Regions from separate parts of the Rahnella variigena genome, predicted to be linked through region 3. Evidence: predicted binding sites of a transcription regulator. Region 3 holds the regulator's gene; each other region holds the start of a gene.
The links. The regulator PurR, encoded in region 3, represses purine synthesis genes. The targets are predictions, from matches to a motif close to CANGCAAACGTTTGCNTG.
Positions count from the first base shown of each region.

Region 1 (4,543 bases), 560 kb from region 3:
GCTGCTCGGTGTGATTGGCTGGGGCGCGCTGTTGCTGCTACGCAAGCTGACGTTTCGTCAGTTACCGCTGCGTCTGGCCGTTAACCGTTTGCTGCGCCAGCCGTGGGTGACACTCAGTCAGCTGGCGGCGTTCTCGATGTCATTTATGTTGCTGGCCTTGCTGCTGGTGATGCGCGGAGATTTGCTGGATCGCTGGGAGCAACAGCTGCCGCCGGACAGCCCGAATTACTTCCTGCTTAATATCACCAAAGAACAAATTCCGCAGGTGAAGGATTTCCTGCATCAGCATAAAGCGGAGCCGGAAACCTTCTATCCGATTGTGCGGGTTCGCCTGACGAAGATTAACGACAAGGTTGCCACGGATATCATCAAACCGGACGATGCGGGCGGCGAAGCGGTGAACCGTGAGCTGAATCTGACCTGGATGGAGGGGCTGCCGGATCATAATCCGCTGGTCGCGGGCAACGGGCCACCGAAAGCCGGTGAAGTGTCGATTGACGAAGGGCTGGCGGGGCGGCTGGGGCTGAAGCCAGGCGATACCGTGACGTTTAGCGGCGATACGCAGGAATTCAGCGCCAAAATCACCAGCCTGCGGAAAGTGGACTGGGACAGCCTGAAGCCGAATTTCTACTTCATCTTCCCGCCGGGAGCGCTGGACGCTCAGCCGCAAAGCTGGCTGACCAGTTTCCGTTATCACGGGGATGTCAGCACCATTACGCAGCTAAACCGCCAGTTCCCGACACTGAGTTTGCTGGATATTGGTTCTATCCTGCGGCAGGTCGGTCAGGTCTTACAGCAGGTGAGCAGGGCGCTGGAAGTGATGGTTCTGCTGGTGATGCTGTGCGGTGGATTGTTATTACTCGCACAGATTCAGGTCGGCATGCGTCAGCGCCGTCAGGAGCTGATCGTTTACCGCACTCTGGGGGCCAGCAAAAAAATGCTGCACCGGACGCTGTGGTGTGAGTTTGCCGTGCTTGGTCTGGTGGCGGGTATCGCTGCCGCGATTGGCGCGGAAGCCGCACTGTGGCTGCTGCAACGCAAGGTGTTCGATTTCCCGTGGGAACCGAATTACCTGATGTGGATTGCGGTGCCGGTGGTTAGCGCGGTGTTGTTGTCCGTCTGCGGTGGCTGGCTGGGGGTGCGGTTGTTGCGGGGGCGGGCATTATTCCGGCAATACGACGCGTAGTTTCTAAACTCCTCCCCCTGCGAAGGGGGAGGCAGGGAGGGGGTTTTAATGGCTAACTGTTTGTCAAAGCACACTTTAACTATGAGATTTTGACCTTAATACCCCACCCCAACCCTCCCCTTCGCAGGGGAAGGAGCCGATCAAATCAAAGCTTTTCAACTGCCCACTCAATGCCGCTGGCGTATTCTGCCGGCAGCATCGGAACCAGTGCGTTGAGAGTGTCTTTCAGCAGGCTGGCGCTGGCGTCGTTGAGATTCAGGTGTCCGACTTTACGACCCGGACGCACGTCTTTCTCGTACCAGTGCAGATTGACCAGCGGCAGGCTCAGCCACTCTTCTGACACATCCGTGCCAATCAGATTCACCATCACCGACGGCGTACTGACTACCGGTTTCGGCAGCGGCAGACCAAGGATGGCGCGCAAATGCATCTCAAACTGGCTGTAGGACGCGCCGTTTTGCGTCCAGTGACCGCTGTTATGAACGCGCGGAGCCAGCTCATTGATCAGCAAACCTTCGCTGACCACGAAACATTCCATCGCCATCACGCCGACATAATTCAGTTCGTTGAGAATGGCTGACAGCATGCTTTCTGCCTGCTGTTGCAGGGCTGCGTCCGGCTGCGGCAATGCGACGCTGGTGCGCAAAATGCCGTCCTGATGCAGGTTGTGGGTCAGCGGATAAAACACAGTGTTGCCGTCGTGACCGCGTGCGCCCACCAGCGAAACTTCGCCGGAAAAATTGATGCCCTGCTCAACGATGCATTCGCCGTAGCAATCCTGCGGCAGAGTTTTTTCTTCGCCAGAACGTAAGCGCCACTGACCACGGCCGTCGTACCCGCCGACGCGACGTTTAACAATCGCCAGTTCGCCAAGCTGAGAGAAGACCTGCGGCCATTCGGCGGCATCAGCCAGCAACTGCCACGGCGCAGTTGCCAGGCCGAGCTGGTCGAGCAACTGTTTTTGCGTCAGGCGGTCAGCCAGACGTGGGAAAATCTCGCGGTTAACAAACGCGTTGTGCGTTGCCAGTTCGCGGGTCAGTGCAGTTTCCGGCCAGCGTTCGATTTCAGCGGTGATCACGCTTTGCTGATATGGCACGGCTTCCGGTTCGGCATCCAGTCCGACGGGATACACGGCGATGCCCAGCGGTTCACCCGCCTGACGCAGCATCCGGCCTAACTGACCGTTTCCAAGGACGCAAACCGGCTTCATGCTTCCTCCCGCGGATCGGGATTATTCAGCACGTCGTCAGTTTGCGCGGTGCGCCATGCCGCCAGATTTTTAGCAATCTCAGTATCGTGCAGCGCCAGAATTTGTGCGGCCAGCAATGCGGCGTTAGCGGCACCGGCTTTTCCGATCGCCAGCGTACCGACCGGAATACCACGCGGCATTTGTACGATGGAATACAGACTGTCGATGCCACTCAGGGCTGCACTCTGAACCGGAACACCGAGCACCGGCACCAGCGTTTTTGCCGCCAGCATGCCTGGTAAATGCGCTGCGCCACCGGCACCCGCGATGATCACATCAAAGCCATTGGCGGAAGCCTGCTCAGCGAAAGTGAACAATTTATCCGGTGTGCGGTGAGCGGAGACGATATCGACATGGAAAGGAATATTCAGCGTTGTGAGAACTTCGGCGGCGAACTGCATGGTCGCCCAGTCACTTTTAGACCCCATAACGATGGCGATTTTTGCCGGGGTAACGTTGGATGACATGTCTTTAAAGCTCCTGTGATTCGGAAATAGAAACTGCGAGGGCGCAAATGATAACACGCTCCGTGAGGGAGGAAAACGGTTGCGTGGCCGGAAAACGGCGCATTTTTGATGAGAAGTTGGCGGCAGATTTGTATAATCCAAACCAATATATTAAAGACAAACTTGAGTGGAAACTGATTTATGACGCAGGCTTTACTGGCACCGATTTATGATTTTCTTCACTGTGAAACACCCGCTCTGTGGGTGGATGTGGCGCTGGAAAATCAGACGGTCATGCTGATTGACCACGCTAACTGTGAAAAGAAAGCGGCGGCGACGGCGATGAGCCTGATGACGAAATATCTGGATCGCACCGAACTGCTATTTTGTGCGGCGCGTCTGGCGCGTGAAGAACTTCATCACTTTGAACAAGTGGTGGAAATCATGCAAAAACGCAATATCACCTACACCCAGCTTTCACCGTCGCGCTACGCAAGCGGCATGATTAAACATACCCGCCATCACGATGACCTGAACATTCTGGTCGACCGGCTGATTATCGGCGCTTATATCGAAGCGCGCTCCTGTGAGCGTTTTGCCAAAATAGCGCCGCATCTCGATGAAACCTTGTCGCGTTTTTACACTTCGCTGCTGCGATCTGAATCACGCCATTTTGCCGATTATCTGGCGCTGGCAGAGCAATATGCCGGAACGGATATCAGTGAGCGGGTAGAGGAGTTTGGCAGGATTGAAGCGGAATTAATTCTTACACCAGACGAACAGTTCCGCTTCCATTCAGGCGTACCCGTTACCCTTCTTACTTCGGGCTGCTGATGCGTTGACTGCGCTCATTCACCCCGGTCACTTAGTCAGCTAAGTTCCCGGGGATTCATGAGCTTGTCGCCTTCCAGCAACTCAAATTATTTCGGGTAACGTTGAGGTGACTTAAAACGGGAAGCTGATCAGCTCGACGTTATCGGCGGTGACTTTCACCATCGACCCTTCTTCGTGCCATGCGCCGAGTACCACGCGGTGGCCGGTTTTGTTTTCCAGCGGCACATCGTGGATCGCCGGGCGATGGGTGTGACCGTGGATCATCCACTCGACGCCAGCCATCTGCATTTCGCTGACCACCGCCTGCGGGTTCACATCCATAATCTCCAGTGATTTGCCCTGATTTGACGCTTTGCTGTTGGCGCGCATTCTGGCAGCAATGCCCAGTCGCCATTTCAGTGGCAGCATCAGGAAAAGTTTCTGGATAAACGGATTGTGGACTTTTTTGCGGAAGTTTTGATACGCGACATCGTCGGTACACAGCGTATCGCCGTGCAGGATCAGGATGCGACGGCCATACAGCTCGAGCACTTTTTTCTCCGGCAGCAACGTCATCAGGCTGTCGCGGGCGAAACGTCTGCCGAGCAGAAAATCGCGGTTGCCGTGAATAAAGAAGCAGGGCACGCCTTGCTGGTGCAAATGATTCAGTGCGGCGGAGATTTCTGCGTGAAGCGGCTGCGGATCGTCGTCGCCAATCCAGGCTTCGAACAGGTCGCCGAGAATGTACAGAGCATCGGCCTGTGGCGCATCTTCACGTAGAAAACGAAGGAAACCGGCAGTGATTGCCGGTTCCTGTGCGCAAAGATGGATATCTGCGATAAAAAACGT
Region 1 covers NZ_NSDJ01000001.1:1,983,675-1,988,217, forward strand. Annotated here, with positions in the region: gene ybbP (putative ABC transporter permease subunit YbbP) at 1-1,186, shown strand, start outside; gene purK (5-(carboxyamino)imidazole ribonucleotide synthase) at 1,332-2,396, opposite strand; gene purE (5-(carboxyamino)imidazole ribonucleotide mutase) at 2,393-2,902, opposite strand; gene CKQ54_RS09105 (MiaE family protein) at 3,083-3,715, shown strand; gene lpxH (UDP-2,3-diacylglucosamine diphosphatase) at 3,827-4,543, opposite strand, start outside.
Region 1: the regulator PurR is predicted to act here: its motif matches at 2,971-2,988, upstream of purE (5-(carboxyamino)imidazole ribonucleotide mutase).

Region 2 (4,543 bases), 1.1 Mb from region 3:
ACCGCCGGTCACCAGATTAAACAACGCACGACCGCCGGAAAGCCGGTCGAGTGTCGCCGCCTGACGGGCGGCCAGTGTCGGGGAGATAATCCCCGGGCGCAGCGCCACCAGGAATTTCAGGCGTTGCGTGACAGAAATCAGAGAAGCCGCGACGAGCCATGAGTCTTCACATGAACGGCCGGTCGGCAGCAGTACACCGCCGAAACCTAAGCGGTCCGCGGCCTGAGCAATCTGCTGGAGATAACCGTGGTCTACCACACGGGCACCTTCTTCAGTTCCTAAATAACGACCATCGCCATGGGTGGGTAAAAACCAGAATACGTTCAGACTCATAGTATGTTCCTCTCAAAGTTTTTTGATTCATGACCGCTCAGCGGCGGCTAAATTAGGGTTCAGTTGGCCTGTACAGCCGGTTTCCAGATGCGGTCTTTGATTTCAACCGGCTTTGGCAAAATGTGGTTCTGATAAAACAGGTCGGCGGTTTGCTGCTGGCGCTTTTCCGTCTCGGCATTGACCGGAGTGATTGGCATATCCGGCAAATGATCCAGATAAGAGGCGACCACTTTTTCCGGTAATCCCATCGACTGAGAAAGCAGTTTGATACTTTGTTCGCGGTCAGTTTTGGTCAGCGCATTCGCCTGCGTTAACACATCCAGTACCTGACTGATGAACTGAGGATTGGCCTCGGTATATTTTTTCGGCGCAAGATAGAAGGAACCGGTCTGATGCAGCGTCGAGCCGTCGGTCAGCACGCGAACATCGCCCTGAACTTCTGCGGCGGAGTAGTAAGGATCCCAGATAGCCCAGGCATCGACGTCATGCTGCTGAAACGCGGCGCGCGCGTCGGCAGGTGTCAGATAGACCGGCTGGATATCACTGAATTTAAGACCTGCCTGTTGCAGGGCACGAAGCAATAAGTTGTGTGAACTGGAGCCTTTCTGGAATGCGACTTTATGGCCTTTGAGATCTGCCACGGTTTTGATCGGACTGTTACTGTCGACCAGAATCACTTCCGCTTTTGGTTTCGGCGGTTCTGAACCGATATAAAGAAGATCCGCCCCGGCCGCTTGTGCAAATAGTGGCGGTAAATCGCCTGTACCGCCCAAATCAATACTGCCGACGTTCAGAGCTTCAAGGATCTGCGGACCAGCGGGAAATTCCACCCAGCTGATTTTGGTGTCCGGGAAACGTTTTTCCAGCAGCTGATGAGATTTGGCCAGCACCAGTCCGACGGATCCTTTCTGATAAGCGATGCGTAATTGCGCAGGATCCTTTTCCTGTGCTGAGGCTGTTGCGGCGAATATCAGGCTGGTGACCAGTCCGGCGATGACGGGCAACCGACGTAATAAAGAGAAAGACGAAGGCATGATTAATTCCTTTTAATTTCAGACGCGCAGAGCTTGCGCGGAAAGGGAAGTGACAGACGGAATTTGCGGACGGCGGCGGCTCAGTGCCAGATAGAAGTTTTCCAGCGATTCGGTCAGACGCTCTTCCAGCGCCGGATCCAGCCTGGCCGGGAACGTCTGATAATCAGTGATCAGACTGTCATCGGCGAAAACACCCTGTAAAACTTCCTGCGCTTTCAGCGAGGCCAGCACAGGTTTCAGCGCATAATCGACGGCCAGCATGTGGCCGATCGATCCGGCCGTCGCCAGTGGCAAAACGACTTTATGGTCGAGTGCGCGCTCGGGCAGTAAATCCAGCAGAGTTTTCAGCGCACCTGAAAAAGACGCCTTGTACACCGGCGTGGCGACAATCAGGCCATCTGCGCTCGCCAGTTCAGCATTCAGTTGCTTCAACTGAGGGCTGGCAAAATTGGCAAATAACAAATCATCAGCCGAAAAATCCTGAATATTGTAGGTAAAGACTTCGACGCCCCGGCTCGCCAGCCACTGATGGCTGAGCGCCAGCAGGGAAGAGGAGCGGGAAGGTTGTCGTGGGCTGCCGGCCAGTGTGATTACGCGCATTCACTTATTCCTTATAACAATCTGTTATAGAACTATCATTTTTATTAACGAAGTGAAGTAAACCTAGCAGGGGAAGGCGGCAGAGCGGAAATCTCAATTTTGGCTATGGAAAGTTTCAAATCACATAAAGCGCTTTAAATGGCGTGTTGACGCGGAGACAGGTTAAGAAGGAAAAGTGAATTAAAGGTAACTAAAAAGTAATCGTTTGCGTAGCGAAGCAATTATTTGGTCAATATGCCGGTTATCATTTCCAATTGTCCCGCGCTTAGTCAATAATACCGCCCCGTCTAGCCACCGGGAATCCAGGAGTTTCCATGTATTATCCTCTTGTCAGGAAAGCACTGTTTCAGCTCGATCCAGAGCGCGCCCACGAGTTAACCTTTCGTCAGTTGAGCCGCATTTCCGGCACCCCTTTTGAATTCCTGATCCGCCAGTCAGTGCCAACCAAACCGGTAAACTGCATGGGATTATCCTTTAAGAACCCTTTGGGACTGGCCGCAGGCCTGGATAAAGACGGCGAATGTATTGATGCACTCGGCGCAATGGGCTTTGGATTTATTGAAGTCGGCACGGTGACACCGCGTGCGCAGGCGGGTAATGATAAGCCGCGTTTATTCCGCATCGTTGAAGCTGAAGGCCTGATTAACCGCATGGGCTTTAATAACCATGGCGTGGATAATCTGGTGAATAATGTCAAAAAATCACATTTTGGCGGCATTCTGGGGATTAATATTGGCAAGAATAAAGACACGCCTGTTGAGCACGGCGCAGACGATTATCTGACCTGTATGGATAAGGTATATCCGTATGCCGGTTATATCGCGGTGAATATTTCATCGCCAAATACTCCTGGCTTACGTTCACTGCAATACGGTGAGGCGCTGGATGATTTACTGGCGGCGATCAAGAATAAGCAGCTCGAACTTCAGCAGCGTTACCAGAAATATGTGCCGGTAGCCGTGAAGATCGCGCCGGATCTTTCTGAAGAAGAATTGATCCAAATAGCGGACAGTCTGGTACGTCATAATATGGACGGCGTTATCGCCACCAATACCACGCTCGATCGTAAACTGGTTCAGGGGCTGAATTATTGTGAGCAGGTGGGTGGACTGAGCGGGCGTCCGGTGCAGCTGCGCAGTACAGAAATTATCCGTATGTTGTCGAATGAATTGCAGGGACGTCTGCCTATTATTGGCGTCGGCGGGATTGATTCATTAACTGCCGCACGTGAAAAAATGGCGGCCGGTGCGTCATTAATTCAAATCTATTCCGGCTTTATCTTCAAAGGCCCGGGTTTAATCAAAGATATTGTTACCCACATCTAATATTTTTCATCCTTTAGGCGAGTCAGGGGTTTATTTATCAACCCGGCTCGTCTATATTTTGTCCACTGACCGTAATTCAGGCTCAGGATTTGTCTGATATCACTTCATCGCAAAAAAATCTATTCTCACAGATTAGCCGGAAATGAAGTCAGGCAGAGGGCATGAGGGCAAACAGGATGACGAAATGAAAATCAAACCAGATGATAATTGGCGTTGGTACTTCGATGCAGAGCATGATCGGCTTATGTTGGATCTCGCCAATGGCATGATTTTCCGTTCCCGTTTCCCGGCTAAAATGTTAACTCCTGATGCATTTGGAAATATGTCATTCTGTGTCGATGATGCGGCTTTGTATTTCGATTATGAAGAACAGTGCAAACATATTCGTCTGGCCGCTGAACAACGTGCGGAATTAGTTTTAAATGCCTTAGTCGCTTTCCGTTTTTTAAAACCGCTGATGCCAAAGAGCTGGCATTTCAGTCAGCAGATGCGTCCTTTCCAGCCAGAGAATGGTCAGCTTGCTCAGGTGCAGGTGATGGACAGTGGCGAACAGGCGACATTGCTGGTGGTAGAATCCGGTGATAACGCCAGCCTGTGCCTGCTGGCGCAGGAGCGGCTGACAGTGGCAGGGCGCGGTATGGTGCTCGGTGATGCCATTAAAGTGATGCATGACCGGTTAATGCCAGCGGCGTTCAGAGTCGACAGCGATGTCTACGATCAGGCAGTGTAAATTACCCTTCATATTTCAAGTTGCAGATGCGTTGGCTGCGCTCAGTCACCCGAATCACTTACCTGTGTAAGCTCATCGGGATCCCTTCTCTTGCCGCCTTTTTGCAACCCGAACTATTTTGGGTAATTGCGGATTTGGGTAATTGCGGAATATTTTAGCCGAGCACGATATCCGTTGCCGGTATGCAACTGCACGACAGAATCGTTCCGTCTTTCCCCACAGCACTTTCTTTCAGTGGCGCAACATTTCCTTCTTTTAATGTCATTCTGCACGCACCGCAAATTCCCGCACGGCAGGAATAGGGGATACGTAATCCCTGTAACTCCAGTTGTTCGAGCAAAATCTGCTGATTGTTGCCGGTAAACTCCGTGCCCTGATAATTAATGCGGACTTCCTGAGCGGTACTTTTTGGCGCGTCGACATTTTCAACGACGTCGCCTGCGCTGTAAGGGCGGGGTGGTTTGGTCGCCAGCACCTGAACGTTGTCACCCGCGCGGATCACACCGTTGTTACGGGCAATC
Region 2 covers NZ_NSDJ01000001.1:3,665,808-3,670,350, reverse strand. Annotated here, with positions in the region: gene ssuD (FMNH2-dependent alkanesulfonate monooxygenase) at 1-333, opposite strand, end outside; gene CKQ54_RS16975 (sulfonate ABC transporter substrate-binding protein) at 393-1,367, opposite strand; gene ssuE (NADPH-dependent FMN reductase) at 1,386-1,967, opposite strand; gene pyrD (quinone-dependent dihydroorotate dehydrogenase) at 2,282-3,292, shown strand; gene CKQ54_RS16960 (cell division protein ZapC) at 3,477-4,022, shown strand; gene CKQ54_RS16955 (YcbX family protein) at 4,177-4,543, opposite strand, start outside.
Region 2: the regulator PurR is predicted to act here: its motif matches at 2,162-2,179, upstream of pyrD (quinone-dependent dihydroorotate dehydrogenase).

Region 3 (4,543 bases):
ATGACTAAGCTGATGCACCAGGTCGGCAAACCTTATCGCTGGGGAGGAACTTCTCCGAATACCGGTTTTGATTGCAGCGGTCTGGTCTATTACGCTTATAAAGATTTGATCCGCATTAAAATGCCGCGCACGGCAAACGAGATGTACCACCTGCGCGATGCAGCGCCGGTGAAACGCGGCGAACTTGAAAGCGGTGATCTGGTGTTCTTCAGAATCAACAACCGCGGCGCAGCGGATCATGTGGGTGTTTATGTTGGCAACGGCAAATTCATTCAGTCGCCAAGAACCGGTGAAGACATCAAAATCACCTCACTGGGCGATGATTACTGGCAAGACCACTATGTTGGCGCACGTCGGGTAATGACCCCAAAAACAATCCGATAATAAACAATTCGTTAAGTCTGAAGTTTCGCTAATCAGCCATTGAATAGCACTTAACGAAGAGTTTCTGCAGGGAAGAGTATCGGCGGTAACGGTCACTGCGTAAAATTGAAAAGGGCGATTCCTGTGAAAGGTATCGCCCTTTTTTGTTGCGTCTCACTACTGTCTTAGTGCCAGATTAGTTCATCACTGCCGTGAAGCTGAAAGCGATAATCATGAGCAAAGCGCATACCGTGGTGATCAACGATAATTTCAGGTTGCTGTCCATCAAACCCCCTTTCGGATCAAGTTGTGGCGTTTCTTTTAGCCACACTAAATGTGTGCCAACGCATTTTCGCATAATTCACTTTTAAAATCTTCTGCTGAATGAAAATGTGAACATGACAATTTTACTTCCACTTTCATGCATTATAAGAGAAAATTGTCGGTTAACACGCCTGTGTGCCGGTCGATTTCACCCGAGAGCATTTCACGCCTCATTCTGAAGAATCCACCCAATGATTACACTGCCCTTTTAGATGTCCGCAGTGTAATCAGCGCAAGCAAACGATTAACATAATGCTAACGTGCTGAAGCACGGAAGTTCAGGAGTCATTCTTTACATGGCAACGATTAAAGATGTCGCAAAGCGCGCTGGCGTTTCCACTACAACCGTGTCGCACGTCATCAATAAAACACGTTTCGTCGCCGAAGAAACCAGGGAAGCGGTGCTGCTTGCCATTAAAGAGCTACATTATTCGCCGAGTGCCGTAGCCCGTAGTCTTAAAGTGAATAACACCAAGACGATTGGTCTGCTGGCAACCTCCAGTGAAGCGCCCTATTTCGCCGAGGTGATTGAAGCCGTCGAGAACAGCTGCTTCTCCAAAGGCTATACGCTGATCTTGTGTAACTCGCACAATAATCTGGAAAAACAACAGGCCTATCTGCAAATGCTGGCGCAAAAACGCGTCGATGGTCTGCTGGTCATGTGCGCGGAATACCCTGATGAATTACTTAATATGCTTGAAGAGTATCGTTCGATTCCGATGGTGGTCATGGACTGGGGCGAAGCGCGCAAAAACTTCACCGACAGCATTATCGACAATGCTTTCGAAGGCGGATATATGGCCGGACGCTATCTGATCGAACGCGGGCATCGTGATATTGGCGTGATCCCGGGACAACTGGCGCGTAACACCGGCGGCGGTCGTTTCCAGGGTTTTGTCAAAGCGCTGACGGAAGCCAATATCCCGCTTCGCGAAGAATGGGTGGTTCAGGGCGATTTCGAGCCGGAGTCAGGTTATCAGGCGATGCATAAGATTCTGATGCAGAAACAACGCCCCACCGCCGTCTTCTGCGGGGGTGATGTCATGGCGATGGGCGCAATTTGCGCCGCTGATGAACTCGGATTGCGCGTCCCGCAAGATATTTCGGTGATTGGTTACGATAACGTGCGTAATGCGCGGTACTTCTCTCCGGCACTGACGACCGTCCATCAGCCGAAAGAACGGTTGGGTGAGATGGCCTTTACTATGTTGCTCGACCGCATCGTCAGCAAACGTGAAGAATCACAGACCATCGAGGTGCATCCGAAACTGGTTGAGCGTCGTTCGGTGGCCGATGGCCCGTACCGTGACTATCGCCGTTAATGTTTGCCTTTAATCTTTTATAACGCCTGCTTTTGCAGGCGTTTTATTTCTCAGTCCCGCAACCATTCACGGTTCATCGTTTCTGTATCACCCATATATTCCAGCAACCACGCCAGTGAAGGTGACGGATTACTCTGGTCCCACGTCAGGCAACACGGGCTGTCAGGGAAGGTATTCTCCAGCGCCAGAACCTGCAATGTCTGCTGCTCAATGCGATGGCTCACGCGATGTACCGGCATCATTCCCACACATAAACCTTCACTCAGACATTCAAGCGCGCAGGTCCAGTCCGGCACAACCAGACGCCGCTGGTTATCGAGTGTCCAGGTATCACGCTTGGGCAACGTCCGCGAGGTATCTTCAAGACACAATGCGGGATAAGGCCTGAGCTGGTCATCACTGAGCGCACCCGGTAACTGCGCCAGCGGATGCTGCGGGCTGACCACGCAGTGCCAGTCCATAAACCCCATGTCGCGAAAACTGAAACGACCACCAACCGGTATCGCCCGCGTCGCACCGATTGCCACATCAGCACGTCCGTCAACCAGTGCGTCCCACACACCATTAAACACTTCGGAATGAATAATCAGTTCCGTATCAGGAAAATGACGATAGAAATCCAGCACCAGACGCCGGGTTCTTGCCGGTTTAACAATTCTGTCGACAGCAATACGTAACTCGCCCCGCCAGCCGTTGGCAACCTGCTGACACTGGCGTCGTGTAGCTATCATTTTTTTTATCAGAACCCGCGCTTCATCAACGAAAACTTTGCCCGCTGGCGTTAAAACGACGTCGCGGTGTCGACGTTCAAACAAGGGCACCGCCAGCCATTGTTCGAGCTGACGAACGGTATAGCTGATGGCAGAAGGCACCCGATGTAGATCCTGTGCCGCCGCACTGAAGCTTCCGGTTCTTGCCACCGCATCAACGACTTCCAGAGCGTATTCTGACCACATATTTTAGCCTTCAATATTTTTGATAGCAGAGTGCAAATATTAACGTTTCACAACGCTGTTATCAAAGCGTTAAAATCTGCCTCCGAACAGATCCCTGCATCAAATCATCTGCAATAAATAAATTAACGAGATAATAATGAAACCCTCCTTTGGATTTATGCTCTATCTGGCTGGCCTGAGCATGCTCGGCTTTTTAGCCACAGATATGTACCTTCCTGCGTTCAGCGCAATGCAAACTAGCCTGATGACCAGTCCGGGAATGATCAGCGCCAGCCTGAGTATTTTTCTCGGCGGATTCGCCATCGGACAATTGCTGTGGGGACCGCTGTCAGACCGCATTGGCCGCAAACCGGTTTTACTGCTCGGTCTGACACTGTTTGCCGTCGGCTGCCTGGGCGTGATTTGGGTCGAGAACGTGCGCGCCCTTCTGGCGCTGCGTTTCTTACAGGCCATGGGCGTCTGTGCCGCCGCAGTGACCTGGCAGGCAATCGTGGTGGACCGTTTTTCAGCGGATGTCGCTAAAAAAACCTTCGCCAGCATTATGCCTTTAGTGGCACTTTCGCCGGCGCTGGCTCCTTTGCTTGGCGCCTGGGTGCTCAATCATTTTGACTGGGAAGCGATATTTGCCCTGCTGACTGCGGTCGCCGCCCTGTTGCTTATCGCCACCTTCACGCTGCGGGAAAATAAGCCGGCAGAACACAAATCTGACGAAAAAGCGGGCTTTGGCACGTTGCTGAAGTCGCGCGTTTACAGCGGTAATGTCATGATTTACGCTGCCTGTTCCGCCGGTTTCTTTGCCTGGCTGACAGGTTCACCGTTTATTCTGAGTGATATGGGTTATTCGCCGGGCGTGATTGGCCTGAGCTATGTTCCGCAGACCATCGCTTTCCTGCTCGGTGGTTTCGGCTGCCGGTTGCTTATCAGTAAGGTAGATGGGAATAAAATTTTACCCTGGCTGCTGACAGGATATGGTCTGAGTGTTACGGGTCTGTTCTGTGTCGCCATGTTCACTGATGCCGGGTTGGTGAGCTTGTTGATCCCGTTCTGTTTCATGGCTCTGGTGAATGGCGCAATCTATCCAATTGTTGTGGCAAATGCATTAATGCCATTTCCTGCTAATACAGGGAAAGCGGCTGCGTTGCAAAATACCCTGCAATTGGGATTGTGTTTCCTCGCCAGTTTGCTGGTTTCCGCATTTATTGCGCAACCATTAATAGCGACAGTCACCACCATGCTGTCTACACTATTGTTGGTAGTTTTGGGCCGGTGGATGTCTGTGCGGCACAAAAATCCGCAATATACAGAGCAAAAGTCGGAGCAGGAAGCCTGAGTAAGCCTTGAAAGTTAATCGTTATAATGACCATAAGTTACAATCACTTACTGGTCATTTTCATTCGTGACGATTAACTATTGAGAATGCCTGCCGGCGAGCCTATACTCAACAAAACCCAATAAAATAGCATTTTTACAAAACTTTTATTACATACTTAAACCGGACGCGCGGAATGCGTCACACTATTTTTTCTAGTACGTTTTTCAAGGATGATTTTCCTGCGTGACTTGTGCCCGCAGGCGTTC
Region 3 covers NZ_NSDJ01000001.1:2,543,176-2,547,718, reverse strand. Annotated here, with positions in the region: gene CKQ54_RS11930 (C40 family peptidase) at 1-384, shown strand, start outside; gene cydH (cytochrome bd-I oxidase subunit CydH) at 560-649, opposite strand; gene purR (HTH-type transcriptional repressor PurR) at 984-2,009, shown strand; gene punR (DNA-binding transcriptional activator PunR) at 2,060-2,965, opposite strand; gene punC (purine nucleoside transporter PunC) at 3,102-4,295, shown strand.